Regions from separate parts of the Cohnella sp. GCM10020058 genome, predicted to be linked through region 2. Evidence: riboswitches for the same ligand, from Rfam matches in the RefSeq annotation. Region 2 holds a riboswitch; the other holds the start of a gene.
The links. Region 2 has a riboswitch for glycine ahead of gcvT (glycine cleavage system aminomethyltransferase GcvT). Riboswitches for the same ligand answer to the same signal wherever they lie in the genome.
Positions count from the first base shown of each region.

Region 1: linked by a shared signal. The riboswitch ahead of gcvH (glycine cleavage system protein GcvH) and the one ahead of gcvT (glycine cleavage system aminomethyltransferase GcvT) in region 2 are both predicted to bind glycine.

Region 1 is NZ_JBHUJV010000008.1:196,629-212,253, reverse strand. It holds gene ACFSR7_RS13435 (N-acetylglucosamine kinase) at 1-286, shown strand, start outside; gene ACFSR7_RS13430 (c-type cytochrome) at 387-761, opposite strand; gene tatC (twin-arginine translocase subunit TatC) at 919-1,656, shown strand; gene ACFSR7_RS13420 (twin-arginine translocase TatA/TatE family subunit) at 1,730-1,930, shown strand; gene ACFSR7_RS13415 (hypothetical protein) at 2,022-2,705, opposite strand; gene ACFSR7_RS13410 (GDSL-type esterase/lipase family protein) at 2,856-3,560, opposite strand; gene ACFSR7_RS13405 (glycoside hydrolase family 88 protein) at 3,574-4,698, opposite strand; gene ACFSR7_RS13400 (GMC family oxidoreductase) at 4,878-6,593, opposite strand; gene ACFSR7_RS13395 (gluconate 2-dehydrogenase subunit 3 family protein) at 6,616-7,392, opposite strand; gene ACFSR7_RS13390 (hypothetical protein) at 7,519-8,265, shown strand; gene gcvH (glycine cleavage system protein GcvH) at 8,874-9,266, opposite strand; glycine riboswitch at 9,360-9,440, opposite strand; glycine riboswitch at 9,444-9,554, opposite strand; gene ACFSR7_RS13380 (response regulator) at 9,737-10,939, opposite strand; gene ACFSR7_RS13375 (cache domain-containing sensor histidine kinase) at 10,936-12,753, opposite strand; gene ACFSR7_RS13370 (carbohydrate ABC transporter permease) at 12,763-13,644, opposite strand; gene ACFSR7_RS13365 (carbohydrate ABC transporter permease) at 13,686-14,579, opposite strand; gene ACFSR7_RS13360 (extracellular solute-binding protein) at 14,674-15,625, opposite strand, start outside.
Region 2 is NZ_JBHUJV010000013.1:46,172-61,796, reverse strand. It holds gene ACFSR7_RS21780 (phosphotransferase) at 1-340, shown strand, start outside; gene ACFSR7_RS21775 (MTH1187 family thiamine-binding protein) at 342-659, shown strand; gene xerS (tyrosine recombinase XerS) at 705-1,793, opposite strand; gene sda (sporulation histidine kinase inhibitor Sda) at 1,988-2,344, opposite strand; gene ACFSR7_RS21760 (hypothetical protein) at 2,565-2,744, opposite strand; gene ACFSR7_RS21755 (sensor histidine kinase) at 2,815-5,133, shown strand; gene ACFSR7_RS21750 (response regulator transcription factor) at 5,130-5,765, shown strand; gene ACFSR7_RS21745 (polyprenyl synthetase family protein) at 5,779-6,705, shown strand; gene ACFSR7_RS21740 (FusB/FusC family EF-G-binding protein) at 6,897-7,547, shown strand; gene ACFSR7_RS21735 (deoxyribonuclease IV) at 8,044-8,934, opposite strand; gene gcvPB (aminomethyl-transferring glycine dehydrogenase subunit GcvPB) at 9,103-10,593, opposite strand; gene gcvPA (aminomethyl-transferring glycine dehydrogenase subunit GcvPA) at 10,590-11,948, opposite strand; gene gcvT (glycine cleavage system aminomethyltransferase GcvT) at 11,958-13,067, opposite strand; glycine riboswitch at 13,202-13,297, opposite strand; glycine riboswitch at 13,301-13,405, opposite strand; gene ACFSR7_RS21715 (threonine aldolase family protein) at 13,517-14,623, shown strand; gene ACFSR7_RS21710 (erythromycin esterase family protein) at 14,681-15,625, shown strand, end outside.

The sequences.
Region 1 (15,625 bases), on a different contig from region 2:
GGCGCTCTCCACGGCCGGATGCATCGCCCATCTCGACTTCGACGCGGACGATGAGATCGAGATCGTACTGTCCGGCTCCGTCTGGGTCAAGGCGGAGAGCCCGCTCCTGATGCAGCGGTACATGCTTGATGTCGGCGAGCTGACCCGCCGCCGCTGCCGTTTCCTCCCGCTCGCGGTGCCTCCTGCGACGGGCGCCGTGCTGTGGGCGCTTGAGCTGGCGCATGGCGCGCCGGTGGACGCCGATATGCGAAGCAAGGTGCTGCGCGGCGTGCAAGCGCGGCGCTAGCTGAAGCTGTGACTACGACAAAAGCCCGCGGATGCGGATCCCCTGCCGGGAATCGCGTACGCGGGCTTTTTTGTCGTACTTAATCGAGCGCCGAGCGCGATCAGCCTTTCTTCGTACTCAGCCAGTTAACGAGCGTGTTAATCTGATCGTCCGTCAGCGTTCCCTTGAACGCCGGCATGCCGCCGCCGCCGTTGTGAATACGCGACGAGATCTCGTCCGTCGACAGGCGCGCGCCGACGTCCGTCAGATTCGGACCGACGCCGCCGCTCAGATCGGCGGCATGGCAGGCGATGCACTGCGCTTTGTAGATCGTCTCCGCGCCTTCGCCGGATGACGTCGTCGTGCCGCTGGGCGATGCCGGCGCCTCGCTCGACGGCGGGGTCGTGGAAGCGTTGTTGTTATTGCTTTTGCCGCAAGCCGCCGTCGTCATTGCCAGCAGCGCGGCCGTTGCTGCGATTGCCGCCCATTTTCTCATGCGAGCTTGACCTCCTTCTTGTCGTTTCGGTTAGATTTCTCCATTTATCGGAATGGCATGCACGCGACATCTTGCCTTTGACTTCGGGAATAGCCCCGGGCGAATTGGACACGATAAAGACAAAGCTATGCAATATATGGCAACGGCGGTGATGCTTATGAACGCCAATCAAGAATGGATCGGCCATCTGTCCGAGCTGCGCAAGCGGTTGATCGTCACGGGCATCTGGTTCGTCGCTTCGATGGGCGCCGGCCTGTACCTGTCCCCCTCCATCCTGCTGCTGCTCAAGTCGCGGGCGGCGGCGGGCGCGCCGATCGACTGGCACGTTTTCTCGTTCACCGACGGCTTGTTCGTCTACCTGCGGTGCGCCTTCCTGCTCGCCGCGCTGCTCACGTTCCCGCTCGCAATGTATCAGGCGTGGGCGTTCGTCCGGCCGGGACTGACCGGCAGGGAGGCCCGCGGCACGCTCGGTTACGTTCCCGCTTCGTTCCTGCTGTTTCTCGGCGGCGCCTCATTCGGGTACTTTCTCGTTTTTCCGATGATGCTCCGATTCATGCAGTCGATGAACGAAAGCGTGGGCGCCGTGGAAATGTACGGGATCGAGCGTTACTTCGCCTTTATGTTCGGCGTGCTGATGCCGCTCGGGATCGCCTTCGAGATGCCGCTCGTCATGCTCTTTCTGACGAAGCTCGGTCTGCTGGACCCTGCGCGCATCAAGTTTATCCGCAAGTACGCCTATGTGGGGCTCGCAGTCGTCGGCTCGTGCATTTCGCCGCCGGACCTGTTCTCCCACTTGTCCGTGACTGTGCCGCTCCTGCTGCTGTTCGAGTGCAGCGCGCTTGTCGCGAACCGGCAGTTCAGGCTGCGTCGCGCCGCGGGACCTGCACCGGGTTAACGGCGTACAAATTTAAGCCGGCTAAATATGATTATGAATGCGATCAAACATTTATAAAGGAGGTGAACCCACGATGTTTCACAATATCGGCATCTCCGGACTGTTGATCATCTTCGCCATCGCGCTGATCGTCTTCGGTCCGGCCAAGCTTCCCCAGCTCGGCAAAGCCTTCGGCGAGACGCTGCGCGAATTCCGCAGCTCCACCCGCGGCATCATCGAGGACGACAAGCACGAGCCTGTCGCCGAGCTGATCAAGGAGCGGAATCCGACCTGAAGCCGCTCGTTCAATAAAACCCTTCCCTGTTCACCGACCACGACAGTCGCACAGGGAAGGGTTTTTTACGGTCGACGGTATAAGGGTTAAGCTACGCCTCCCGCCGGATCCGCTTTACAATCCGGTCATAGTCGTACAGATTATGCGTCTTGAATGCGAGCTTGCGCGTACCCTTTTCAAAAGAAAATGTGTAGTAGTCCTTTCCCTCGAGATAATCGGCGGAAAAAGAATGCAAAGGAATGGTCTCGACGTTCTGTGCTGCCTCATCCGCTTGAAACATCGATTGGCTCACGATCTGAAGCAGCTCGGGGCCGAACCGGAACGTGCCTTTGATCTTCCGTTCGTCCAGCAGGATCGTCAGTCCTTTGAACTGCTCGACGCCACTCGCCATGCCCGCATGCTGAACGACGATCTCCGTCAGAACTTCGGGCTGCGCTTGATTCGCCGGCGCAGAATAGCCGCCGGTTACTTCCGTAGCTCGAGCCGATCCAGCTGCCGTCGTATTGGCCGTCGGCAGCCTTCCGGCACCCGACCGTGCAGATTGATACGGCGCGGGCGATGCCGTACGGTCGAGCAGCTTCTGCAGCAGATGGATCACTTCCGACAAACCGATGAACAAAAATCCCGCAGCAAGCGCGGACAGCCACCAATACAAGGCGGCCGCAAGCGAGAACTCGCCATACGCATCTTTGCCCAGGCCGATGCCGGCAATGAAGCCGATGGCAATAATCAGAATGCCGATCCCCATCAGAACAACCGATACCGTATTTCTCACCATGCAGCCCCCAATTCAAAATATCTAATTTCCACGATATAACATTTTAATTAACGAGGCAAAATAAAAATGAAGGCCCGCCCCTCGGTCATTTGCATGACTTCTGGGACAGCCCTTCGTTCAAAACGTGCGAGCGCAGTGCCTGCGCTCTTAAATGCGTATTCCCTTCTGCTCCAATGTCTCGCGCAAAGCATCGGCCATAATATCGTAGCCCAGCACATGCGGGTGAAGCCCGTCGTCGGCAAGCCCTTCGCGTAGCTTGAGGCCGTCTTCTTTAGTCATCCGCGAATGATAGTCGACATAGATCGCGCCTTGTTCAGCGGCAACTTTTTGCAAATGCTCGTTCGCACTGATTATGCCTATATTACGCTGGTCATTGTGTCCGGATTGCGGCATATCCGTCGGAAGGATGGAACAGACGACCGGCACGATATCGTTCTCTTTCGCTTTCTTGACCATTTCCTCGATATCGTCGACGAGACCCGGAACGATTTGCTCCGCCGTTTTCCGGTCGCCTGCCGTCCAGCCGTCCATCGCCCAGAAGTTGTTCACGCCGATTTTGATCACCACATGCTTCGGCTTTAACTGGATCACGTCCGCATCGAATCTTCGCAACACGTGGCTGCTGATGTCTCCGCCGATGCCCCGATTCACGATGAACCGACCGGTGCGGCCGAAGTAGGCATTTAACTCCCACATATGCGTGATCGAGTCCCCGATAAATACAAAGTCAACCGGCACCTCGTGCGCGATCAAAATTTCGTTGCCGATGTCGAATTCTCCTCTGCGGCTATCCGCCGCCGCAGCCGTTGCAAAATAGCCCGGTTTAACTAGCTGTACGCGATTTGTCGACATGTTCCCTATCCTTTCACCACGGCTCCAGGCCATTATATTTCAGTTTAAACAGTGCTTCGGCAAAATAATAGTCTCCATAAATGGACGGTGCATCAACGCCAATATCGGCGGCGTAGTAACCGGTCGCATGCAGCAGCAGACCTTCTTCGTTCTCGTCCCATGCGCCGTAGTTTTCATGCAACGAACGAAGGATGCGCTCGGCTGCTTGCTTGTACGCGCCCCCTTCTTCTCCCGGTACCAGGGAGGCCAGATCCAGAAGTCCCGATGCGGCGATGGCCGCCGCAGAGGAATCTCTCGGCATGCCCTCCGCATCCGCAGGCAAACGAAAATCCCAAAAAGGCACCGAGTCCGCCGGTAAATGATCGATATAAAAGCGCGCCACACGCTTGGCTGCCAAAAGATACTTCTCCTTGCCCGTGTATGTATAGCTAAGCGCAAAACCGTACAACGCCCAAGCCGATCCCCTTGCCCACGCCGAACCCGCGGCATAGCCTTGTCCGGCCAGCGCTTCCTTCCGCTCGCCCGTTTCCGGATCGAAGCTGACGATGTGATGGACGGAGCCGTCTTCCTGAAAAAACGACCGAAGCACCGTATCCGCATGAATCTCGGCGATGTGCCGGTATCGCGGATCGGCGATTTCCTTGGAGGCCCAGTACAGGAGCGGCAGATTCATCATGCAGTCGATGATCGCCCAGCCGGTGTGATCCTCATCGCCCCAATTCGGCCAGGCGCGGATAAACCCGCCCGCCGGATTAAATCGGCCCGCCAACAGACTGGCGGCCATCAAGCCGTGGCGCTTGGCTTCCTCATCCTGCAGGAGCTTATATTGATTAATGCTGCTTAACCCAAACATAAAGCCGACATCGTGATGCAGAGCGTCGAACGCCCACAACGTCTTGCTAAGCTGCTGCTCGCATTGTACGGCCAGCTCCTTCATACGTTCATTTTGGGTGTCCCGATAGACCAACCATAGCAGCCCCGGCCAAAATCCTGCGACCCAATCATGCGCGGGACTTCTATTATAGCGGCCATTGACAGAGCCATTCGGGAATGACGCTCCGATGCTTGCACTCGTTCTGCCGATCTTGTCGACGACCTGCCGCCAGGCTTCTTCCGCCCAATTCGCCTTCACATTCATCTTGTTCCTTCCTTCTGCAGGTGGCTTGCCATTTATTTTGACATTCCCTAAATGCGAATGAAATGGCCGTGTTTCAAGGTTATGAACTTTACTTAACCATGTCAGCAAGCCTTATCCGCCATCCGAACACGACAAAGAGCCCCCGCTTCCTCGAAGCAGAGGCTCTCCCTTTACGCGATTTACACCAAACTGCCGCCCTTTTCCCGATACTTGAGAATGCCCTCGGACGCCCGGTAGGCGAGCGCGCCTACCGTATCGGTCGGATTGTAGCCCGAGTTGTGCGGGAAGGCGCTGGCGCCGACGACGAACACGTTCTCCGCGTCCCACATCTGCAAGTAAGTGTTGACCGCTGACGTGTCCGGTGTGGCGCCCATCACGACGCCGCCCGTATTGTGAGTAGACTGGTACGTCGTAATCTCGTAGGGGCCGAGTTCCTTGAGCTGGTCGATATGGCTCGCGCCCATCTCCTTCATGATCTCCGCGCACTTGCCCGACAAGTAGAGCGCAAGCTGGCGATCCTGCTCCTCGAAGTCGAACGTCAGCCGCACGAGCGGATCGCCGTACGCATCCTTGTATGTAGGATCGAGATCGAGGAAGTGATGGCGGAACGGCATGCACGATCCTTGCCCGCCGACGGACAGGAAGCGATTGGCGTATTTGACCGAGTTGGCCTTGAACTCCGCTCCCCAGGATGCGGTCCCTCCGGGCACGGGATTGTTGGCGATCGGGCGCATGCCGGTCTGGCTGATGCTGATCGAGCCCCCGTGGATAAACTTCAGGTCGGTGTGGTCGAAGTTGTCCCCGTTGTAATCGTCGAGCGACACGCCGAGCGAGCCCGCACCCGCGTAGGTATTGAACTGCTTGTCGTCGAAAAAGCCGGCCGCGTTGCCTTTTAGCACCTGGTACGCATAGTTGCGGCCGATTACGCCCGTCCCGCTCGCGGAATCGTACGGCTTGCCGAGTCCGGACATGAGCAGCAGCTTGACATTGTTGAACACGTAGCTGGTTACGACCACGATGTCGGCCGGCTGCACGAGCTCTTCGCCCGTTGTGACATCCGTATACATGACGCCCGTGGCCTTACCGCCTTGGTGAAGGATGCGGCGAACCTGCGAGTGCGTGCGAATCTCGAACTTGCCCGTCTTCAGCGCTACGGGAAGCACGGTGACGACCGGGTCCGCCTTCGCGCCGTACTCGCAGCCGAAGCGCTCGCAGAACGCGCAGTACTGGCACGCGGCGCGGGAGATGCCGTCCGGGTTCGTGTAGGCTTCCGACAAATTGGCCGACGGCATCATGTACGGGTGGAGCTTCAGCTTGGACGCCGCGTCGCTGAACATGCTGAGCGCGGGCGACTTCTTCATCGGCGGCGTCGGATAGTCGGCCGAACGCTTCCCTCCGAGCGGGTTGGGCTCCCCCGAGATGCCCGCGAGCTTCTCGAACTTGTCGTAATACGGTTCCATCTCGTCGTAGGTGAGGCCCCAGTCCTGAATCGTCATGCCGTCCGGAATCTTGTTCTTGCCGTACCGTTCGATCGTCTTGGAACGAATCTCGAAGTCGTACGGAAGGAAGCGGTAGGTCTGGCCGTTCCAGTGCACGCCGGCTCCGCCGAGCCCTTCGCCCAGCAGGAACGAGCCGTACGACCGCATGGGCAGCGCCCGGATTTTCTCCGTGCTTCGGAAAGTCACCGTATCCTTCGATAAATCCTGCATCAGCTCGTACCGCAGCCCGTAGCGCAGCTCGTCGTGGACCATAAAATAGTCCTCCGTCTTGCGCTCCTTGCCGCGCTCCAGGCCGACGACGTTCAGTCCGCTCTTCGTCAGCTCGGCGGCAATGATGCCGCCCGCCCAGCCGACGCCCACGATGACGACGTCCGTTTTCGGCAGCGTCTTGGCCATAATCGCTTCTGTCCTCTCCGCCTTAGTGGGCGCTTAGATGGTCTTGCAGGCTGCTCGGCGCGATGACCGCGAAGTCCTTGTCGATGATATCCGTGTAGCTCATCTGGTTGCCGGGGTAGCTTCGCATCTTCCAGCCGTTCATGTCCGCGTTGCCGCCGTAAAGCGGATCGCTGTACGCCCCTTCGAGCGTGCTGCTCCGCAGCATTTTGAAAAAACCGCTCGCCGAGATCGTCGTCAGCTTCGCTTCGTCGGACTCGAACGCCTTCAGCACCTCGTCCTGCTGCTCGGCCGCGAGCTCCGTAAAGCCCTTCGTAAATTTCGTCTGGCTGTAATTTTCCAATTCCCGCAGTCCGATCTCGAACATTTCCCGCCGCTTCAAGCGGCCCTGATAACCCTGCACTTTCTCCCCCGCGTAAAAGGGAGGCGACATGTATTCCCTGGAATTGAATCCCCACTCGCCCGCCAGCTGGTGGTCGATAAAAAACGGGACCCCGAGCGCCAGCGCGCCTGGACCGGCGTCGTCCGCGGGAAAAATCCGCTCCGTAGCCGCCGATACGATGCCGAGCTGCTCCTGCGTAAAGAACATGGGCGCGCGATTGTAGCTTTTGATGTCCGTCGCCGTGCCCTCGCCCGTTTCGGGAGCGGTCTCCGTTTTCTTAGACGGCCGGATCAGGCTACCGAGCGCCCCGCCCACGATAACGCCGCCGACCGCATAGCCGGCCTGGACGAGAAATTTCCGCCGGGAAGGCTGCTCGACCTTGTCGTGACCGGAGCCGCCCTTTTGATTCGGGTCAGCCATCCTTTCACCTCCATTGTTCGTTCCGGATTTTTCCCCCTTAGTTTTTTCCAAAATTAAGTCCTTATGCATTCCTTGCGGCTGGCTATGCTAACTTCAAACCAATCCAATATAAGGTGGAGATTCGCCATGGCAAACGCAATCGCAACTAAGCGCCGGATGCTCGCGATCGCTTGCGCCGCAAGCGTGCTGACGCTGGCCGCCTGCCAGAGCCACAGCTTGCGCGAGCAGTCGGTCAAGCAAGCGGCAGACGCGCAGCGCATCGTAGACGACCGGCTGAAGATGCACTCCGTGCAGCGTCCGCAGATTGCAGGGCAGCATGATCCGGCGGTTATCCCGAGCGTCGACCGGGAGAAGACGCGGACGACCAACCAATACGGCGCATCGGGACAAGGCATGGGCAGCGGCGTGCTGAGCCGGATCGGCAGCTCGGGGCTGCGCGGCCGGGGCACTTCCTCCGATCTTGAGGCCGAACTGGCCGGCGCCGGGCTGGCCGGCATTCGCGTGCTCGTCGCGAACGACGCCGTATTCCTCGCGGCCAAGGACCGGGGGCCGTCCGCTTCCGCCGCGGATCCCCTGCAGCGCAAGCTGCTGAGCGGCACCGGAGGCCTGTCCGGCAAAGGTCCGGAGCCCGGCCCGCACGGCGGCGTCGGCATCCGCTCCGTCGACACGGACAAGACGGATACGCTGGCCGCGGCCGAGCAATGGCTTAAAGATCGCGGCTACGGCGAGCGCATCGTCACCGTTGCCGGCCCGGAGGCCGTCGCGCTAATCGACCGCTTGCGGTCGCAGGGCGCGGACGGGACGTCCGGGAGCCACGATCAGGAGATCGCGCAGTTGATGAGGCTGGCTGGCGCGGCGAAGGATGGGAGGTAGTTCGGAGATATTCGAACGCAGATATATGAAAAAGCCGCCAGGAAGGATCGCCTGGCGGTTCTTTGGCGGTAGCAAATACAATCAGCGGATTAACCCCAACCGCCTGAATGCATTAAAGACTGCGCCACATTCTAGAGTGACGCCGGCAGCGATGCGCGATCGGACGATGCCTCTCCGTGAGCGCGATTCGCCTGCCGGAGGGGAACAGATAAATGCCTGCAAATTTACATCCTTTTCCTGTATGACAGACTTTGAACAATAAAAAGATGCGAATATGCAGGCTTTGATCTCTTCCCTTCGTGATTTTCGGGTTTCGCAGCTAAATAGATGCTGATTTGCAGGCATTTCCGCTTCCATTCGTCAAATCGGCTGAAAGCCTGCACGGATGCAGGCATTTATTTACCGTACCGCCGCTTTCTTGGGTTTCTCCCTCTAGGTTTTACTTTTACTTTTACTTTTACTTTTACTTTTACTTTTACTTTACTTGCCAACTCCTCGCCTCTAACCCTGCTACTGGTTTACAGAAGGCGATATTTTATCTCCGCATCATAAAGCTGGCTGTCCCGAGCTTACGGCTTCAGTCATTGATCTTCCGCGTAAAAGCCAAACTACTTGCTCGCGAGGAATGTCTCGTATTTCCCGGCATCCATCAGGCCCTTGACCGCCTCCGCAGGATCGCCATCCACCTCGACCTCGACGATCCAGCCTTCTCCGTAGGGGTCCGCATTAACCTTCTCCGGCGCAGTCAGCAGATCCTCGTTCACGCGCACGACTTTGCCGTCCACGGGGCTGAAAAGATCCGACACCGTCTTGACCGATTCGATCGTCCCCATCGGCTGGTTTGCCGCGAGTTCGTCTCCTACGCCGGGCAGCTCGACAAAGACGATGTCCCCGAGCAAGCTCTGCGCGTAATCAGTGATGCCGACACGTATGACGCTCGCCGTCGCCTCCGCCCACTCATGCTCCTCGGTGTAGCCCAATCCCGCCTTGATCTCGCTCATCTTCGTCATCCTCTCGTGTGTGGTCGCACCGCTGCCTGCCGCAATAAGCGCCGAACGGCAAAAAAGGACAGAGCAACGGCATGCTGCCGTATGCTCTGTCCCGGGTACCTGAGAGATTAGACGAGGCGTTCGCTCCGCCCTTACCCCTTTGGTGGCTGTTCGCTCTCTCCAGAGGCGCGTCGGATGGCGGTACTTTTACCTGAAAGTTTGGTCCTGCCGGCGGGCTTGCCGCGGACTTGCCCCTTCGGTGCCGCGCCTGTCGGCGCAGTCTCTCCCTGCCATCTTCATCCGCAATATTCGTTTGACACGGATAGCTTAATTCACGCAGGGAATAGATGTCAATCTATTTGAAGCAACCGGCGTCACGAGACGCATTCCCGCGGATTCGGCGTCTAAAATTAAAAACGTTCCTGACGCCGATAGCAGCGATCTGCCTTCGAGTCCGGAACCTATGTTTAGGCATGCTCCCGCTACTCGAACTCTCCTTCTCCGACATCTGCCGCCGCGCCGCCCCTGACTTCCTGCCGGTACTCCGACGGCGTGCTGCCCGCTTTCTTGCGGAACACCTGCGAGAAGTGACGTACGTCCGGATAGCCGACCCGCTCGGCGATATCGCCGATCTTCAGCTCGGAGCCGCCAAGCAGCTCCATCGCGCGCGCGATCCGCAGGTTGGTAACGTACTCCTTGAAGCCCGTCCCCGCCTTCTGTTTGAACAGCTGGCTGAAGTAGACCGGGTTTAGGTAAACGATGGACGCCACTTTCTCCAGTCCGATCTCCTCGCCGAAATGCGTATGGATGTACTGTACCGCGACCTCGATCGCCTTTTCCCCGCCGCTCGCGTAGTGATCGTACACCTGCGCGGACGATGCGCTGCGCATGCGCCGCACCTCGCCGGGCACGGCCGCCAGATCGTCGATCCGCCCCGAATGCAGCACCTGGAAGGGCGTTTTCAAGTAACGCTTCAGATGAGTGCGGAGCTTGTCGACGAGCAGGCCGAGCCCAGCTTCCTCCCGCAGCGTCACGAGTCCAAGCAGACTATGCGCGTCGATGCTCGCGACGAAGCCTTTGCCCGCGGAGTCCATCAGCTCGGTCAGCACATTTTCCACGATGAAATGCTCCAACTTTGTGTCCGCGTCGCTATCCAGACGGACCATGAGCAAATTGAAGTACGGGTGGCTCTCGGTAAACGGCGCGATATCGATGCCGCCCAGATCGAGCCCGGACGCCCAACGCGCGAATACGCCTTCCCGGAGGAACCGCAGATTGCGCTTCATCAGGTCTGCTTCCTTGTTGCGCTCGCTCTCCTCCGCGATCTCGCGCGCGAGCTCGTCGATCAGTCCGACGAGCGACTCCTTGCCGATCGGCTTCAGCATATAATCCCTGGCGCCGAGCCGCACGGCCTCCTGCGCGTATGCGAATTCGGAATGCGCCGAGATGACGACCCACTTCACATGCGGCTGCTTGCGCCGGGAGAACGCCATCAGCTCGAGCCCCGTCATGCCCGGCATCAGCACGTCGGTCAGCACCAAGTCGACATGCTTTGTCCGCAGCGCTTCAACGGCTTCCTCCGGATTCCCGGCGAGCAGAACGCGATGCTCGGGGAACCCGCGGGAGATCGTCCGCTCGATGCCGCTGCGGATGACTTCTTCATCGTCGACGACGAGAATATTCATCGGGAATCCCCCTCTTCTGCGGGTTTCGGAAACGAAACCGTAATCTTCGTGCCGCGCTCGCGTTCGCTCTCGATCCGAAGTCCGAACCCGTCCCCGTACATCAGTGCAATGCGGCGATGCACGTTCGCAAGACCGATGCCCCGGCGTCCGGCGGGATCCTCCTGCCGGCCCGGCGACACGGCTGCCTCCTCCAGCGATCGCCGAATGCGGAGCAGCGTCTCCTCGTCCATGCCGACGCCGTTGTCCTCGACGACGATGACGAGCGCGTCCTCCGTCTCCTCCGAGCGGATCCGGAGCGAGCCTTCTCGGCTCAGCGGCTCAAGCCCGTACTTTACGGCGTTCTCCACGATCGGCTGCAGGATCATCTTCGGCACCTGAGCGCCGAGCCAGCGCTCTTCCACCTCGATCTCGGTATTCACGCGCCCGCCTAGCCTCGTCTCAATGATGGTCAGATAATGGCGCAGCTGCTCGAGCTCGAGGCGGAGCGGCGCACGCGAAGCTTCCTCCCAGTCGCTGCTATACCGGAAGATCCGGGATAGTGCCAGGATCAGGCGCCCCAGCCGATCGTTCTCCCGCTCGTCGAGCATCCAGTAGATCATGTCGAGCGTGTTAAACAAAAAGTGCGGGTTGACCTGGGATTGCAGCGCCTGCAGCTGAGCGTTTTTCTCGCTGATCGACAACAGCTTCTCCCGCTCGATCAAGTTGTCCATCTGATAGACCATTCGGTTAAACGAGCCGACGAGCACGTTAAGCTCCTGATAGGAATGGACACGGACCCGCCCCTGAAAGTTCCCTAGCTCAACCTGCTTCATCTGCTGGATCAGCCGCTTGAACGGCGAGGAGAACGAGCGCGACACGAGCGTCGCGAGCGCCGTCGCCGCGACGACGAGCAGGATGACGACCGTGAGCAGGAACCGCTGCGTCTGCTTCAGCTCCAGCTTCAGGTCGCGCTTCGGCGTCACCCCGATGACCGTCCAGTCCGCCGTGCCGATCCGGGCCGCCGTCAGCAGTGCGTCCTTGCGGTCGCGCACGGCGACCTCGCCTTTCTTCAGCGTGCCCGGCCAATCCGCGGGCAATGCCTCCGCCCCCTCCTCGCCGGAACCATCCACCTCCGGCCTCGTCCGGACGATGACGTTCCCGGCCGAATCGCGAATGACGACGCTGCTGCCCGGACCGATGCTGGCGTTGGAGAGCGCCGAGAGGATCGGGTCCTCCTCGGTCTCGATCAGCACGTAGCCGACCGACTTCATCGTGCTGAGCTCGAACAGCTGGCGGCCGAACGCGAACACCGGGCTGTCGATGCCGCCGCTCATCGGGGCCTGCGGGTATACGCCCAGCCAGCGCATATCCCCCTTGGACTTTTGCAGCTCGGCATACCAGTCGGTCGACTTGTAATCCCGCGTCGAAGATCCGATCGAGCGGTCGAAGCTGTATACCTTGCCCTGGCTTGAGATGACATGGATCCCGACGATATCGCTCCGCGAATAGAAGATGGCGCCCAGGATATCGGTGATCTGGCGTTCCCGGTTGACCGAGCTGACCTCCGGAGAGCCCGCGGGCGTCTTCTGCTGCAGCAGCTGCATCAGCTCGTTGTTGCTGTTGAGCGATTTGGTGACGCTGTCATAACCTTTGAGCATGAGCTCGAACAGGCCGACCGTTTGCGATATGTTTTTTTTCGCGATCACGCCGACCTTGTCCCTGATCTGCTCGGTCGCCCGCTGATAGTAGACGAGACTGACGATTAGCAGAAGCCCGAGCATGCTGAACAAGAAGATCAGGAACAGTCGGCCGTGGATGGATTGGAATCGTCTCATTCCCTCATCTTATCCCTTAACCGCGCCCGCTACCATGCCTTTCGTTATTTTCTCGGCCAGCAGGAAGTAGACGAGAATGACGGGCAGCGCCCCCAGCACGAGAAACGCGCCGATCGCCCCGTAGTTGACCGAATACTGGCTGACGAAGCTGTACACGCCGAACGGCAGCGTCTTCAGCGCTTCTTTGGAGATGAACGTGGCGGCGAGAATATACTCGTTCCACACGTTGATGAACGTCAGGATGCATACGGTCATGATCGGCGGCACCGATACGGGCAGAATGATGCTGCGGAAAATACGCAGTACGTTCGCCCCGTCCATGATAGCCGACTCCTCGATCTCGTGTGGAATCGTGCGCAGAAAGCCGCTCATGATGAAGACGGCGATCGGAATCTGGAACGCGATATAGGGCAGGATCATCGCCCAGCGCGTGTTCAGGACGTGGATGTTTTTGAAAATCAGCATGAGCGGCAGCAGCGTGCTTTGCAGCGGAATCATCAGGCCCATCAGGAAGATCAGCATGACGACGTTGCCGTATTTCCAGCGGAAACGCGTGATCGCGAACGCCGCCAGCGACGCGAGCAGGATGACGCATGCCATCGTAATGGAAGTCACGATTACGCTATTCAGCAGGTAGTGCCAATAGCGGCCGCCCGCGAGCGCGTTTGAGTAGTTGCTCCATTGTAAGGAAGCCGGCAGGGCGAAGAAGCTGCCCGACAGAATCTCTTCGTTGGTCTTGACCGAATAGATGAGCAGCCACAGCAGCGGGTAGAGTTGCGTGACGAGCAGGACGCCGAAAAAGCCGAACACAATCGTCTTTTTCACGGAAAACCCGCGCTTGCGGGTCTGAACGGCGGGCTCCCGGACGGCGATGCTGGCGGATGGGCTCATGGGGTTGCGCCCCCTTTCCTATTTTCGCGGCATTGTCGGCATTAGTTGTAGCGCTTCTCAATGCGATTGAAGAGCAGGTTGATGATGACCGTTGCAGCCAGGCACACGACGACGAGGAAGCAGGCGATGGCGCTGCCGTAGCCGTACTTTTGCGACAGAATCGAGATGTTGTACATGTGGCTCGCCAGCACGTCCGTCGCATGCGCCGGTCCGCCGGCCGTCGTGACCATGATGAGGTCGAACGACTGCAGCGAGCCGATGAACGAGAGCACGACGGAGATTTTAAAGATCGGCACGATCATCGGCAGCGTAATATATCGGTCGGCCTTGAAGCCCTCGGCCCCGTCGATCTTGGCGGCTTCGTAGATATCGGCCGGAATGTTCTGTATCCCGGTGAACTGAATGAGAATGTGGTACCCCAGATACTGCCACAGCCCAATCACGATAATGGCGTAAATCGCCACCTTCGGCTCCGACAGCCAGGCGTGCGTCCAGGAACCGAGTCCCAGCTTGATGAGAATCTGATTGATCATGCCGCCCTGCGAAGCAGGATTGTAGATGGTTTTCCACAGCTGGCCGATGACGGCGACGGACAAAATGACGGGCATAAAATAGCTCGATACGAGAAAATTAGGCCTGCGGACGAAGCGGCTGATCAGGATGGCGACGAACAGCGCGAGCGGCAACTGCACCAGCATGGAGAAGCCGGCCAGCATGAACGTCCGCCTGACGGACGGCCAGAACACCGAATCGTTCGTGAACATGCGGTGGAAGTTGTCGAGACCGACGTGCTTGGCGACGCCGATGCCGTTCCAGTTGAGGGTGGCGTTGTAGAAGGACACGATAATCGGCGCGAATACGAGGCCGACGTATAGCAGCAGACAGGGCAGCACGAACGCCGCGATCGTCCAGCGGGATACCTTCAGTACATTCAAGGCTGACGCCTCCTTCAGCGGCTGTGGCGATAAGGATACGGAGGGCGGCGCGCCGAGTCTGGCGTCCCCCTCCGTACCGTACGTTCAAGGCCGATTATTCTTTGTTGTCTTCGTAAGCCTGCTGGTGCTCCTTGGCGACCGCCGCGGCATCCTTTTTCGCAACGAACAGGTTTTGAATGCTGGACAGATGGGCTTGGGACGTGGCCGGGTTCATCGTGTTGTCGAAGGAGATGTCTCCGCCCTGGACGTCCTTGAACATCGCGAGCACTTCCATCGCCATGTCGGAGTAGCCGGCCGCCTTGTAGTCGCCGTCCACCTTTTGCGCGACGCCGACGGCGCCCTTGACCGCGAACGCTTCCTTCGGATAGTTCAGCATGAAGTAGTTCAGGAAGTCGAGCGTCTCCGGCAGGTGCTTGCTGTTCTTGGATACCGCGAACGCGCTGCCCGGGGCCAGCATGAACTGGTTCGGATCGCCCTTGCCGCCGACCGTCGGGAACTTGAACACGCCTACGTTGCCGTCTTTGTTCGCGTCGGACACCTCGATGCCGCCGGTCGCCCAGCTGCCCATGAAGTACATGGCGGCTTTGCCCGTCTTGAACAGGTTCTCGCCGGCGTTGTAATCGAAGCTCGTCGCGCCTTCCTGGAAGGCGCCCGCTTGCACGAGCTGCTCGAACGCGTCGACCGCGCCCGTGAATGCCGGATCTTCGAACGTCTTCTTGCCGTCGACGATGTCTTGCAGGAAGCCAGGGCCGCCGTTCGTGCGAAGCAGCACGTTCATGAACAGGAACGAACCGGTCCAGGTGTCCTTCTCGCCGATCGCCATCGGCTGGATGCCTTTTTCCTTCAGCTTCTTCACGTCGGCGACGAGATCTTCGAACGTCGTCGGCGGCGCGTCGATGCCGGCTTGCTTGAACAGCGCCTTATTATAGTAGAGCAGCGCGATGTTGTTGCCGTCGGGCAGCGCGTAAAGGTTGCCGTCAAAGGTGTAATAGTCCAGGATGCCGGATTGGAACGTGTCCTTCAGGCCGTTTTGCTCGACCATCTCG
Region 2 (15,625 bases):
CTGTACGACGGAGCTGCGGGCGATGGAGCCGGCGGTCCCGCTGGCAGGGCTGATCGGTGAATCGGGGGATCTCGGCGCCGCTGCCGCATTTTTAGAAGGCTTCGGCCGAATGGCTCCCTTATCCGAAGCCGAGATCGACGCGCTGCCGTTGCTTATGCGTTTGCGCCGCCTGGATGTGTTTGTGCATTTTCTGGGGCGTTATCTCAGCGGAGTGGACGATGCAGCCGTTCTTCGTCAACAGACACAGGAGACGGCAGCTGGACTGGCACTGCTCGATCGGCATGAAGCGGAGATTCGGTCGATGTGCGCGCAGACGATGACAAAGAAAGCGGGCGGATAAGATGGCAATCGTACAAGTAACGATCGTACCGATCGGCACGGGCTCGACCAGCGTAAGCGCGTACGTCGCCGAGGTCGAGCGCATTCTGCGCTTGGCGCCTGAGCGGATTGAGCACCAGATGACGCCGATGAGCACGATTATCGAAGGCGAGCTCGAGGATGTGCTGGCTGTCGTCAGACGCATGCACGAGACGCCTTTTAATCATGGCGCCCAACGCGTATCGACGTCGATCACGATCGACGATCGCAGGGATAAGCAGGGGACGATGGCGCAAAAAATGGAGGCTGTGGCGGACAAGCTGCGGCAGCGAATGGAATAAAAAGAAGGGACGATACGAGATCGTCCCCATTAGGCCGATGCCGGATCAGGATTCCTGGCTGCGGCGCTTGTCGATCGCTTCTTCCATCGTTTTGTCCGTCAGATGGGCATAAATCTGCGTCGTCTCGGGCGAAGCGTGGCCGAGCTGCTCCTGCGTCTTGTAAAGATCGTTGGACAGATAATAATCGGTCGCGAACGAATGCCGAAGCTTATGGACGGACAGATACGGTTTACCGAATCGCTTCGCGTATTTGATCACCATCTCCTGAACCGCGCGCTTGGTCATGCGCGAGCCTTCCTTCTTGCCGTTCGCCAGGGCGAGAAAGAGGGCTTTTTCCCGTTTGGGCGCATGATAGCGCATCTCGCGCTGCTGAAGGTAGGACTCGAGGTTCGTCAGCGCGTCCTGGCGGAAAAAAACGGGCGTCTTAAACGTATCGTCGTTGCTGCCTTTCCGGTAGACATAGAGGAGTTTCTTTTTCAGATCCAGATCGTCCAGGTTCAGATTCACCAGCTCCGATACGCGGAGGCCCGAATTCAAGACGAGGCTCACGATGCAGGCATCGCGCGTATGGTTCAGCTCGTGCGCGTATAGCGCCTGCTTGTTGTCCGCCACGTCCGTTGCGTAGTGCTCGTTGATATAAGCGATAAATTCGGAAATTTCCTCTTCCTGAAGCAGCTTGCCCTCCAGCTTGGCGGCCGTATCCTTCGGCTTATGCGTGCGTTTGATCGACACCTTGGCCATCACATTGCGCTTCAACAGCGGATAAAAGTCGTCGTCCTCCGCGATTTGGCTGAGATAGTGGAACAGCGAGCGGAGGGAGGAGAGCTTGCGTGAGATCGTCGTCCGCGTGTTGGCGTGCTCCCGCCGGGTAGAGAGCTCCATCCGGAAGCTGTCGATTTCGTCCATTTTCAGCTTCTCCAGCACTTCGATCGGAATATCGGTCATTTTCTCCGCCGTCGTGAGCCCTTCGCGCATTAGCCAGTTAAAAAAAGTCTCGTAATCTCTCACGTACTCCAGCAGGGAGGAGGGGGAGAGGTCCGGCAGTTTATAGTTAATAAACTTCTCGACGTACCAAGGCATGCTCGGCACGCGTTTGTCCAATTGCTCGCGGTCTTTTACTTTTTGCAGGTTCATCGGCTCGCGCTCCATGCTGGTTTATTTAGGGTTATTATACCAGACGTCGGGATCGCCATGCGCGCAAAGGTTTTTAATATGGCGTCGTAAATAATATTATGTAAACTATTTTCGATTAACTGCAACAAAGGCAGTTAAAAGGGAGGGGAGAACCATTCAACAATTAACGACATAAACATATTGAATTCGACAAATTAATGCTCTGAATCCTCGCTGACGAGATCTGTGATCTTTCTGCGAATGATCTCGCAGCGCAGCATTTGAACAAACTCAACATCCAAGCCAAGCGTTCTGGCCTCAAAATAGCTGCTAGCCAGATGATCGTCCTGCAGATGCGCCAAGATAAACCTCATTTGGGGAATCACCTTTCCGGATGGGGTTTTCACCATTTCAGCCGCTTCCTTGAAGCGGAGCGTTTCCATTTGAACTTCTTCTGCAATATTTAATATTTCATGGCGATTAAGACGAACTCTGACCAACTGCTCCTGCAGCACAGTCTGAACCGCCAGGGAGACATACCACGCGTCGTCGCTTTCCTTCAGTGCCTTCATCGTAATCACCTGCAAACCTCGTTTACTTTAGTATGAAATGATCAGAAATCTTTTGAATGCGTAGCGCTTATATGTTAAAGTTTACCTGTAATTTATTGGTGTTGTCAGTGCAATTTGAGTGCGTAAAGATGCAAAAAGTTATGCACATTTATTAATAACGCGCAAAAAAACTCGTATCTATTTGACGATACGAGTTCATATCTGCAAAAAATAGGACTTTCTACACCCAATAAGTTTCTTTTGCCGAAGCAGAGTCGTTTTTTACAAATGCTTTTTTAAGAGCGCTTTTTTCATTGTTCGTTAAAGAAAAGAGGCCAATAGCTGACTCAATCGTTGTGCGGTCTGACTTTTTTAGTTGCTTTATTACAGATTTTAGATCTGAAGGCTGTGCTAGGATCATGGTAATTACCTCCTGGTTGGATAGTTTTTCCTAAACATATTATCACATTTTGTAGAAAGAAGGGTAGGAATTGTCGATTAAAAAGACAAATTTATTCATTTTTATTCTATTAATAGGGGTAGTTTCATGGTTTATCTTTATTACAATGCGTTATCCTTATATGGATTTCAATGTGATTGATAAAAATGGACACTGGTATGTAAGCCAAATGGACTCAAGAAGTTTAATTACGAAAACAGATCTTCAAATAAATGATGAAATATTATTTATTAATAAAAATAAAGTGGAAGATTATTATTCAGTTAGACGTTGGGGAGCGGTGGATCAAGCAAAAGAAATATCGGTAAAGCGGGGAGACTTAATATTCAAGATTCAAACTGATCAATTATCTAAACTTACAAAAGAGGATCTTTTGTCCGTGTTCGGTGGTTTAAGTTGTTTATTTATTTCTTTACTATTGTTTTTAGGCATAAAGAATTCAGAATCGGCACGAAGGTTAGCGATCGTTTTCGTATCAATCAGTTTGACATTTCTTAGTCTGGGGGCTTCTATCAGAGGAGATTTACTTGGGAAAATGATTATTGGAGCGGGGCTCGTTACCATTCCAATTGCCATGGTTCATTTTTTAATCGTATTTTTAAGCGACAAGGGACAAATTAAACTAGAAACAAAAAACTTAAATTGGTGGTATGCCTCTGTTATCTTTTTCACGTTGCCACTCCTTTTTCGCTTCGACAATTTGTCAGTAAATCAATGGATTCATAAAGTTTATTCCCTTTGCGAGCTTCTGTTTTTTTCAATAGGTGCGATCATTAATATTGTTTATTTAATATTCATTTATTTAAAACATTGCAAGTCTAATCCTTATCTATCTATGATAATTAAGACTATAATTGTCTTTTTTACTATTTCGATAACGCCGATCGTTTGCTTTTCGTTTTTTACAAAAATAATTTTTGGTTTTGAATGGATTAGATCAGGTTATTCTGGTTGGTTTATTCTATTGTTTCCTTTGTCGTTTACCTATCTCATGATAACTAAAAAAATTTACGATATAGACTTGATTGTTAGAAGAATCATACTTACTACCGCTGTTTCGATTATTCCAAGTGCCATCATTGTTTTAATGATACCTTTAATATATTCCTATAAAATGGAATTAAATCATATGTTCTTGGCATTTACAGTTCTCATTGTTTTAATGTCCGTAACCCTCTATTCTCTGGAATATTTTACGAACAGATTAGAAAAAACAATTTTTCCACGGAGATATTACCTGCAAAGCTCAATTAAAAAAATAGCAAAAAAATTAGGATTGATTTCAAGCTTTACTGAATTAAAAGACTTAGTTCTAAAAGATATTATTGATATTTTGCAAGTATACGGAGGCGCTATTTTTTTTAAGTATAATGATTCACACGAGTTGATAAGTGAGGGTGCAATATTAGAAAGTGATATTCTTAGTAAATTTTCACAAAAATCTGTAGATTCTGATTTAGTCGTCTTTGAACTTACGCGTAATCAAGAGTACGTAAGTTACTTGGTGCTTACAAGAAAAAAGACAAATACATACTTAGGCTCCGAAGAAATGCAATGGCTAAATTTAATTATATCGTATCTGTCTATAAGCATGGAAAACCTATATTTAATTCGTAAAATGTCACATAAGCTTGAATTGCTTGCAGCGCAGGTTCCTAGCGAAGAAACGGCTAATGACATTGCATGGTTTCGCAAACTGATGTTTGAGCTTCAAGAGAAGGAAAGATTCCGAATCGCTACAGATCTGCACGATACGACCATGCAAGATCTGTTCTTTTTAAAAAGAAAGCTGGCTGCCTTGCTCGATAATTACTCAGACGATTGGCAGGAATCGGAGCAGGCTAAGGGCTTGCTGGATTATATTGATATTATCAATATGAATTTGCGTCAGAGCTGCTTCGAACTGCATCCGTACTTACTGCAGGAGCTTGGATTGGTTCGGACGATCGACAAGCTCATCGATCTTGAACAGTCAACCTTGCCATTTGAAGTTGAGTTCAGATATGGAGGGATCGACCTGATCGAATCCTGCAACATGGAGATGAAGCGTCATCTTTTCCGAGTGTTCCAGGAGCTCATTAATAATGCGAAAAAACACTCAAATGCAACAAAAGTGTATTTTAATCTGAGCGCTTCTAACGGCAAGCTGGTGATTCAGTACCGTGACAATGGACTTGGCTTCTTATCCGGACAGGATCTCGTCCGTGAGATCGGGGGCTCGCATATCGGCCTGGAGCAATTAAAGAGCAGAATTTTATCGATGCGGGGCGTATTCGAGATTAAATCTGGTCAAGGCAACGGCATGTCGTTCAGCGCCGTAATCCCGCTTAAAGAAGGAATGACTGCATGAAACGAAAATATAAAACGATCGTCGTGGACGACCATCCGTTGATGGCGCAGGCTACGCTCCAGTTGGTCAGTCAGATGGACAGAATCGAGACGGCCGGGTTTGCAAGGAGCGGCGAGGACGCGATTCAATTGGCTGCCTCTGTCAGTCCCGACCTGGTGCTGCTGGATTATCAGCTGCCCGATCTGAGCGGCACGCAGGTCGCAGAGCAGCTAAAAGCGGCGCATCCGAACCTTAAAATCATCATTTTCACCGGCGTGGACGTGTCGGACTTGCTGCCTTTTCTGCTTTCCAATCTCATCAGCGGCATCATCTCCAAAGGGGTCACGGAGTCGACAATGAAGCATATCGTCGCCTGCGTGCTTGACAATCATATCGTGCTGCCGCAGAGCATGCTGCCGCAGCTAAAGAGCATATCCGGCAAGGACAATGTCGATCAATTGTTGTCTGAGGAAGAGGTGCTGCTCATGACGCTGATCATCAAAGGCGATACGTACGAGAAGATTGCGGAGCAAATGTACATCAGCAAGCGGTCGGTAGACAACTATCTTCGTCGCATCTACGAGAAACTGGGCGTCCAGACGCGGGCGCAAGCGATCGAGAGATTCGTGCAAAGTTCGCAATACCAGAGCTGAGAGGAAGACGGGCATGGACGAGAGCATACTTTCTGAACTTCACAAAATGGTGGACGAATACGCGCGGGACGCGACGCTGAATGCGACGCTGCGGTCCTTTATCGCCGAGAAAGCGGCGGAGAAGACGTCCTGGGCAGAAATGACCCGCTGCACGCATCGGATGCTTGGCGGACGATCGCCTGATCTGGATCGACACGCGGCGTTGACGGAGATAATCATCCTGCTGCTGGACATCGTGGACGACCTGCAAGACCGGGATAGTTCGGGCAGGCCCTGGATGACATGCGAGCCGGCTGTTACGCTCAACGCGGTGCTGGCGATGTTCGCGGCGATTCTCGGTAACTGCGACAGGCCGGGAATCGGATCGACGGTCGGTAATCTGCTGGCAAGGTCGATTCAGGGGCAGCAAGCGGACATCACTGATAAGGTGCAAACGGAGGAAGATTATTTTCATATGGTCTCGGACAAGTCAGGCGCCCTGATGCAGCTGGCCGTCTATATGGGATATGCGTTTGTCGACGGAATCGATTCGGATGTGCAGGAGACGCTCAACCAGCTGGCTGTATGCGGGGGCATCGTATCCCAGATCGAGAATGATGCAAGAGACGTGCTGAGGCTCGACTTCAAGAACGATCTTTTGCACAAAAAGCGTACGCTGCCCATCCTGTTCATGCTCGAAGACAGCCACGCAGAATTCCCGGCGCTGGACGAATATTACGCGGGGGCGCTGACTCGCGAGCAGTTCATCGACAGACAGCACGAATTCGTGCAGTACGCGCGGGATTCGGGCTGCATCGAATATTGCAAGGTCGTGCAGGCGCTCTACAAAGACAAAGCAAACGAGCTGTACGAGCTGCTGCCTCCGATGCAGGAGCCGTGGGCGGCGAAGTTCAGAGAAATATTTGTTCCGGACTATGAGGTTCGGTATAATGCAAGTTGAGAGGGGGGCGTTAGTTGATGGCAAATCACTTTGCCGGAATGCGCTTAACTCATGCAAAGCCTGCGAATAGGGCGATACTTTGCATGGGGCCGGACTTTCAGCATTAACCGATCGCCCGTACCAGCGTTATCGTTTCTAATCATGGGCTTTGCACCTAATTAGCGCACTATACTAATTAAGGGGCTGAAAGCATGCAACCATTCATTAGAAACCACCAATATAACCTGATTAAAAAACAAGTCGGTCTGCTGCAGCATGCCTGCGCGACCGTCGCGGATCCGAAGATCGTCGAATCGGTCCGTTCCAATATGCAGTTCAAGCTCGCGGAGGCGTTCCCCGATGCGAACGAAGCGGCGCTTGAGATTGTTCAACGCGGATCCGAGCTCGGTACCGCGCCGGAGTTCCAGCTGTATCTGGCTTCTCTGGAGAGTCACCGCATCGCGTTCGAACCCGGGACGGAGCAGCAACTGAAAAAGCTGTATCCGAAGATCAAGAAGCTGAAGCTTCCGGATCTGGCCGCGCTGGATAGGAAAGCGATCAGCTATCTGGGCTGGTCGGACATCGCTGCGAACAAGCTTTTTATCGTGTACCCGCTGGATGGCCGGCTCGTCGGCATAGAGGGAAGGTTCACGCCGACGAATAAAAAAGGGACCTGCTTCGTGTGCAACCGGCAGACGGAGGTTGGCCTGTTCACGGCGCTTACCAAGTCCAGGCCTGCGAACGCATCGCCGGACTACTACAAGGCGATCGGCAATTATATGTGCGCAGACAGCGAGGTCTGCAATCATAACATTACGGATCCGGCGCCGCTCGAGCAATTTTTGAGCAACGTGGTGAAGTAGAGGTATCGTAAGGCGAAGTTTAGTAAGGTGAAGTTTAGTAAGGTTAGTAAGTCAGTCAGCTGAATGAAAAACGGTGAAGCACACGTGGCTTCACCGTTTTTTTAACATTCTGGCACGGACGGCGGGCGGCGTTTCAAAGACAGGCAAGCGCGCATTTGGTGCGCCGGCGCTTTTTCGGATGCTTGGTGAGTCGAAAAACCTGCATTGGTACATGTATTTTCTGCCGAATGGCGCCACTTGATGAAATTCCTGCAAATGTGCAGGTAAATTCAAAGCAAAAGCCTTAAATCAGGAGGATGGAGGAAATTACCTGCACATTCGCAGGTATTCTGTACTTAAGGAGCGACATAGGCGTAAAAAGATGTAAATTTGCAGGCATTGTGGTGAAAGGACGAACATGAGCGATCGGCCAATCCATTAGGTTGAATGTCGGATAAGCCATCGATAAAAAATCGATAAGCGCACCTCGCGAATCGAGTTTTAGAGTTCCGCACGTTTAGGACACTGCAGACGTCTTCACGACAGGTGCGTCGACTTCGCCGCGCAGCAGCGAGATCTCATGCTTGTAGGGCGGGTTGACGTACTTCTTTGCCCCGATCGACGGCGTCTCGAGCAGCATGGGGAGGCCTTGCAGCTGGGGATGACGCACGACATAGCGGAGGGCATCCAGCCCGATGAAGCCGTGTCCGATATTTTCGTGCCTGTCCTTGCGGGAGCCTCGCTCGTGCTTGGAATCGTTGATGTGCAGCACCTTCAGCCGATCCAGCCCGACAATTCGGTGGAACGCGTCCAAGACGCCGTCAAAATCGGCAGCGACGTCGTACCCGGCATCATGGATATGGCAGGTGTCGAGACAGACGGACAAGCGCTCATTGTGCGTGACGCCTTCAATGATTCGTGCCAGCTCCTCGAAGCTTCTGCCGCACTCGGTACCTTTGCCCGCCATCGTCTCCAGCGACACCTGAACGTCTCGCCGTTCGGACAGCACTTCGTTAAGTCCTTCGACGATACGCGCGATACCCGCTTCCGCGCCTGCGCCGACATGCGAACCGGGATGCAGGACGAGCTGGCGGCTGCCGAGCGCTTCGGTTCGCGCCAATTCTTCGTGTAGCAGCTCGACGCCGAATTCGAACGTTCGTGGCGAGGTCGTGTTGGCCAGGTTGATGATAAACGGCGCGTGAACAACGATGTTCGAGATGCCGTGCTCGCGCATATGAGCGGTTCCCCGTTCGATATTAAGCGCTTCGATCGGTTTGCGGCGGGAGTTGTGAGGCGCGCCGGTGTATATCAAAAACGTATTTGCGCCATAAGATGCCGCTTCCTCGCTGGCTTGCAGCAGCATGCGGGGACCGGACATCGATACGTGCGAGCCGATGAATAAAGACATGACCGCGATCCGCCTTCCCCTGGGTATATGGCCCACTGAAATTTATATCATATAGAACATCATCATAAATCGCATGACATCCCGGGTCCATTGCCAAATAAAACAAACGAAATGAAGCGCGCAGCCGCTCTGAGAAAAGAGGGCTACGCGCTATAGGCAACAGGTGGCTTAGCTGCAAGTGCAATTAAGCACCGGCTTGCGGGCGGCGGTCGTCTCGTCGAGACGCCGTACGACGGTTCCGTAGGGAGCGTTCAGAACGAGCTCCGGATTCGTACGGGCTTCCTCGGCAATCCGGATCATCGTATCGATGAAGCCGTCGAGCGTCTCCTTGCTCTCGGTTTCGGTCGGCTCGATCATGATGCACTCCTCGACGTTAAGCGGGAAATAGATGGTCGGCGGATGGTAGCCGAAGTCGAGCAGGCGCTTGGCGACGTCGAGCGTGCGTACGCCGTATGCTTTGAGGCGGCGTCCCGACATGACGAATTCGTGCTTGCATACGCCCGGGTACGGAATCTCGTAATGGGGCGCGAGGCGAGCCATCATGTAGTTGGCGTTAAGCACGGCGCACTCGGAGACGCGGCGCAAGCCTTCCGGTCCGTAGGTCCGAATGTACGTATACGCGCGGACGAGGATGCCGAAGTTGCCGTAATACGCCTTGACGCGTCCGATCGACGCCGGGATATCGTAGTCAAAGTAGTACGTGCCGTCTTCGCGGCGGGAGACGATCGGCTTGGGCAGGAACGGGATTAACCGACTCTTCACGCCAACGGGACCCGCGCCAGGTCCGCCGCCCCCGTGCGGCGTGCTCATCGTCTTGTGCAGGTTCAGGTGCACCACGTCGAAGCCCATGTCGCCCGGACGCGTAATGCCCATGATCGCGTTAGCGTTCGCCCCGTCGTAATACAGCAAGCCGCCCGCTTCGTGGACGATCCCGGCGATCTCGACGATCTGCTCTTCGAATAAGCCGAGCGTGCTGGGATTGGTCAGCATGAGCGCTGCGGTGTCGCTGCCGACAGACGCGCGCAGCGCCTCCAGATCGACCATGCCGCGCGCGTCGGACTTGATCGTGACCGTCTCGAACCCGGCGACCGTTGCGCTCGCAGGGTTCGTGCCGTGCGAGGAATCGGGAACGATGACCTTCGTGCGGTGCTCGCCGCGGCTCTCGTGATAGGCGCGGATCATCATGAGGCCGGTCCATTCCCCGTGGGCGCCTGCCGCCGGCTGCAGCGTCACCTGATCCATGCCGGTGAGGGCGGCGAGGTCGTTTTGCAGCGTGTACAGCAGCTCCAGCGCGCCCTGAATGCTCTCCTCCGGCTGGTAGGGGTGGATCTTCGCGAAGCCGGCGAGGCGGGCCGTGTCTTCGTTGATTTTCGGGTTGTACTTCATCGTGCAAGAGCCGAGCGGGTAAAAGCCGTTGTCGACGCCGAAGTTGCGGCGGGACAGCTCCGTGTAATGGCGGACGACGTCGACTTCGTAAACTTCGGGCAATGCGGCCGCCGTCTCGCGCAGCATGGCGGCCGGAATAAGCTCGGAGGCCGGAAGCTCAGGCACGTCGCACGGCGGCAGCGAGTAAGCGACGCGGCCAGGCTTGCTCAGCTCAAAGATCAATGCTTTTTCCTTCGGCCCTCCAGCAGCTCCTGCATTCTCCGATGCGTTCATACGGCCACCTCCCCCAATTTGCCCACGAAGCTGTCGATTTCTTGACGCGTGCGTTTCTCGGTAACGGCGATCAGCATGTGGCCTGCCAGCTCCGGATATGCGATGCCCAGGTCATAGCCGCCGAGGAAGCCGGCTTTGAGCAGCTTTATATTCGTTTCTTGAACCGAGACCCCTCCCGGGAGCTTTACGACGAATTCGTTAAAGAACGGGGCGCCGAACGGAAGCTTAAAGCCGCTTCGATTCAGCTCGCCGGCTGCATAATGCGCCTTTTGCAAATTTAAATTCGCCGCGTCCTGCAGTCCTTGCTTGCCCATCGTCGAGAGATAGATGGAAGCGCACAGGGCGAGCAGCGCCTGGTTGGAGCATATGTTGGACGTTGCCTTCTCGCGGCGGATATGCTGCTCTCGGGCTTGCAGCGTCAGTACGAAGCCGCGCTTGCCGTCGATGTCGGTCGTCTGGCCTACGATGCGTCCAGGCATCCGGCGCATGAGCGGCTCGGCGACGGCGAAGAAGCCGCAGGTCGGTCCGCCGAGCGATTGCGAGATGCCGAGCGGCTGCGCGTCGCCGACGCAGATGTCCGCGCCGAGCTTGCCCGGCGTCTCGAGCAGGCCGAGCGCCATGGGATTGGCGCTGACGACAAACAGTCCCTTGACGCCGTGAATGATCGGCTCGATGGCGGCCAGGTCCTCGACGGCGCCGAAGAAGTTCGGCGATTGCACGAGTACGGCGGCCGTGTCGGCGGTGACGGCTTCGCGCAGCGCGTCCAGGTCGGTGACGCCGTCCGCGCAGCCGACCTCCGCGATGTCCAGATTGAGCCCGCGAGCCATCGTGCGGAGCGCTTCGCGCGCTTCCGGATGCACGGCGCGGGAGACGACCAGCTGCTTGCGCCTGGTGGCGCCGGCGGAGAGGGCGCCAGCCTCGGACAGCGCGGTGACGCCGTCATACATGCTCGCGTTGGCGACCTTCATGCCGGTCAGCTCGCAAATGTACGATTGAAATTCGAAGATGGCCTGCAGCTCGCCTTGGCTGATTTCCGGCTGATAGGGGGTATAGGCGGTATAAAATTCGGAGCGGGAGATCATGTGATTAATGACGACGGGGAGATGATGGTCGTAAATGCCGGCGCCGAGGAAGCTCTTGTATCGATCGGTATCGGCGTTGCGCCCGGCCAGATCCTTCAAATGCGCCAGCAGCGAGAACTCGTCGAGCGCGCCGGACATCGGCATCGTGCCGAGATAACGAATGGCCTCCGGAATGTCGCGGAAGAGCGCTTCGAGGGACGGGACGCCGATCGTCTCCAGCATGTCGGCCTGGTCCTGCTCGGTCATCGGGATGTATCGATGGAGATTAGGCATGGCGGTTCATCACTCCTTGGGCAGTCTTTTGTAAAAAGGGGTGCGGATCACTTCGGCTTTCAGCCGTTTGCCGCGAATCTCGACTTCGACCTCGGTGCCGATCGCGGCGAATGCTGCGTCGACCAGGGCAAGTCCCAGGCTGCGCTTCAGCGTCGGCGATTGCGTTCCCGATGTCACCTCGCCGATCCGCTTATCGCCGGAGAAGACGGAGTAGTGAGAGCGAGGGATGCCTCTGTCGATCATCTCGATGCCGACCAGCTTGCGGGGCAAGCCTTCATCCTTTTGTCTGACCAGCGCGTCCTTACCGATAAAGTCGTCTTTGTCCAGCTTGACGAAGAAGCCGACGCCGGCTTCGAGCGGCGTGATCGCTTCCGACAGCTCTTGCCCGTAGAGCGGGAGCCGCGCTTCCAAGCGAAGCGTATCGCGGGCGCCGAGTCCGGCAGGAACGAGTCCAAGCGGTTCCCCGGCAGCCATCAACACATGCCAGACGTCGCCTGCACGCTCGGCCGACACATAAATTTCAAACCCGTCCTCGCCGGTGTATCCCGTCCGGGAGATCAGAACGCCGACACCAGCCAGCAGCGTACCCTGCTTGAAGTTGAAGCCGGGGAGCGCCAGAACGTCCGGTTCCGCGCCGGCTGCCTGGAGAATCTCCGTAGCGCGAGGCCCCTGAAGCGCGAGCAGCGCGTAGTCGTCCGAAGCGTTCTCAAGCGACACGTCCCCGCACAGATGCGAGCGCATCCATTCGTAATCCTTGTCGATGTTGGCGGCGTTCACGACGGCCATGTAACGGTCCGCCGCGAGCCGGTAGACGAGCAAATCGTCCACGACGCCCCCGTCGGGGAAGCACATGAGCGTGTAATGCGCCTGGCCGTCCGTTAGTTTCGACACGTCGTTGGTCGTCACGCGTTGGAGGAAGTTCTCAGCGCCCCTGCCCGTGATGATGAATTCTCCCATATGGGACACATCGAACAGGCCGGCGTGCAAGCGTACCGCGTCATGCTCCTTTTGAATGCCGGAGAACTGCACGGGAAGATCCCAGCCGCCAAAATCGATGCAGCGGACGCCGGGATGACCGGCATAAATCGGGTAGAGAGGGGTTCTTTTCAATTCGGTCATCGTGGTTTTTCGCCTCCTCGATTGAAGCCATGATTAATATTTTAAAAGCCTCGGTCGGTATTGCCGGACGCAAAAAAGGACAGCCGCAAAAAGAAAGCGCGCCCCCAGCCGAAGCTGCCTGCGTCCTCTTTTCGCTCTGTCCTTTGTACCTGAGAGTTACCTTAGGTCCGAATCGGAACCAAGTTTCCCCGTGGGTGATCCCGCTGGATGCTGCGGAATGCTCTCCAGAGTCGCGTCCGGCAAAGGTCCTTTTGCCTGAGAGATTCTCCTCTTGCGAGGGTTACTCCTTCGGCGCCGCCTCCAAGTTCACGATGGGCGATCTCTCCCGTTGCCTTCATCCGCATTATGCTTTTGTCGTTACAGTCTATTCATACATGAGTCTGGGAGGAAGTGTCAACGTTAATTTGCATGGTATACTGGGGAAATCGAAAATCAGGGAGGGTCTCGACATGAGCGACAGCATGACTTTGGCGGATGCATTCAAAAACAGCAAGCATCCGGTCGTCGAACACGGCAAGCGGAACGTCCAGGTGTTATTGGACGCATTCGAAGGAATGGACGGGAACGCGAGCAGCGATATGTACGGAAAAGGGGAAATCATCGAGCGGTTTCAGGCGAAAATGGCCGCTTATCTGGGCAAGCCGGAGGCCGTCTTCTTTCCGAGCGGGACGATGGCGCAGCAGATTGCACTGCGGATTCACTGCGACGAGACGGGGAATCGAAAGGTTGCCTATCATCCGCTCAGTCATCTGGAGCTTTACGAGGAGGACGGCCTGAAGGAGCTGCACCGGATCGAAACCGTGCTGCTGGCCGATCAAGAGCGGCTTATCCGGCCGGAGGACGTCCGGTTGATCGGCGACGATGTCGCATGCCTGCTGCTTGAGCTGCCTCAGCGGGAGATCGGTGGTCAACTGCCTCCCTATGCGGATCTTGAGGAAATTTCCGCTTACTGCCGCAGCCGCGGCATAAGGCTGCATCTGGACGGCGCGCGCCTGTTCGAGATTTTGCCGCATTACGGGAAATCCGCTGCCGAGATCTGCGCGTTGTTCGACAGCGTTTACGTGTCGTTTTACAAAGGCCTGGGCGGCGTTGCCGGAGCGATATTGGCGGGAAATGCAGCGCTCACAGAGCGTTCGAAGATCTGGAAGCGGCGGCATGGCGGCGATCTGATCAGCCTGTATCCATACATAATCAGTTCGGATTATTACTTTGACCTGCGAATCGGCAAAATGGCACAGTATTATGAAGAAGCGAAGGCGCTGGCGGCAATGTACAACGATTGCGGGGATGCGATCCGAACGGTCCCGGCGGAGCCGGTGTCCAATATGTTCCACGTCCATGCGAATGTGCCGAAGGAAGCATTGGAATCGATCTTGGTCGGCGTATGCGAGGCGACGGGCGTCGGCTTGTCCGCTTGGGTCAAAGCGCTGGAGGAAGGAAGCAGCGCTTATGAGGTCAGCATCGGCGACCGTTATGCCGCGGTTCCGGAAGACCGGTTGCGCGAAGCGTTCGCCTTCCTCAGAGAAAAGCTGTCGGAGAACGGGTATCGGGCTTGAAGATCGCGCGCATCCTAACGCAGAGATGTCGTTCGTCTTAAAGCGAAGGAGACCGATATGCGCAAAAATGATCTCGAAGCGCTTCAAGCGCTGGAGCGCCATGCGACGCCATTTCTCGGGGCAGCCTACGCGGAAGCGCTCGTGGAGCGTGCCGGCGAAGCCAAATTCGTGCTGATCGGCGAGGCTTCGCACGGCACGTCCGAGTTTTACGCCGAGCGGGCGGAACTGTCCAAGCGGCTTATCGTCGAGAAAGGCTTTAAGTTCATTGCAGTCGAGGGCGATTGGCCTTCTTGTTATGTGCTGAACCGTTATGTGAAAGGCGACGAGGCAGCCGGCACGATCGCTGCGGAAGCCCTGCGCGACTTTGCGCGGTGGCCGACCTGGATGTGGGCCAACCGCGAGGTCGCGGCGTTCGCAGACTGGCTTCGCGTCTACAACGACGGCAAGGCCGAAGAGGACAAGGTCGGCTTCTACGGCATCGATCTGTACAGCTTGTGGGCGTCGATGGACGAGATCCTGCAGTACCTCGGGCAAAAGGACGATGCAGACCTGGAGTCGGCCAAGCGCGCCTTCGAATGCTTCGAACCGCACGGGCGGGAGGAGCATCGATACGGGATCGCGGCCAACTTTTATGGCGAGGGCTGCGAAGCGGAGGTCGTCGCGCTGCTGCGCAAGCTGCAGGACAAATGGCAGGCCGCGCGTCCGGGTGACCGCGAGGATGCGTTTGCCGCCGAGCTGAATGCGCTGGCGGTGAAAGGCGCGGAGGATTATTACCGGACGATGATCCGTCACGATGCGGAATCGTGGAACGTGCGCGACAGGCACATGATTGCGGCGCTCGAGCGGCTTATGGCTTTTCATGGACCGATGGCAAGGGCCATCGTCTGGGCGCACAATACACATATCGGCGACGCACGCGCGACTGACATGGCCGATGAAGGCATGGTAAATGTCGGACAGCTGCTGCGCGAGACCTACGGCGGCAAAGTTTACGCCGTGGGC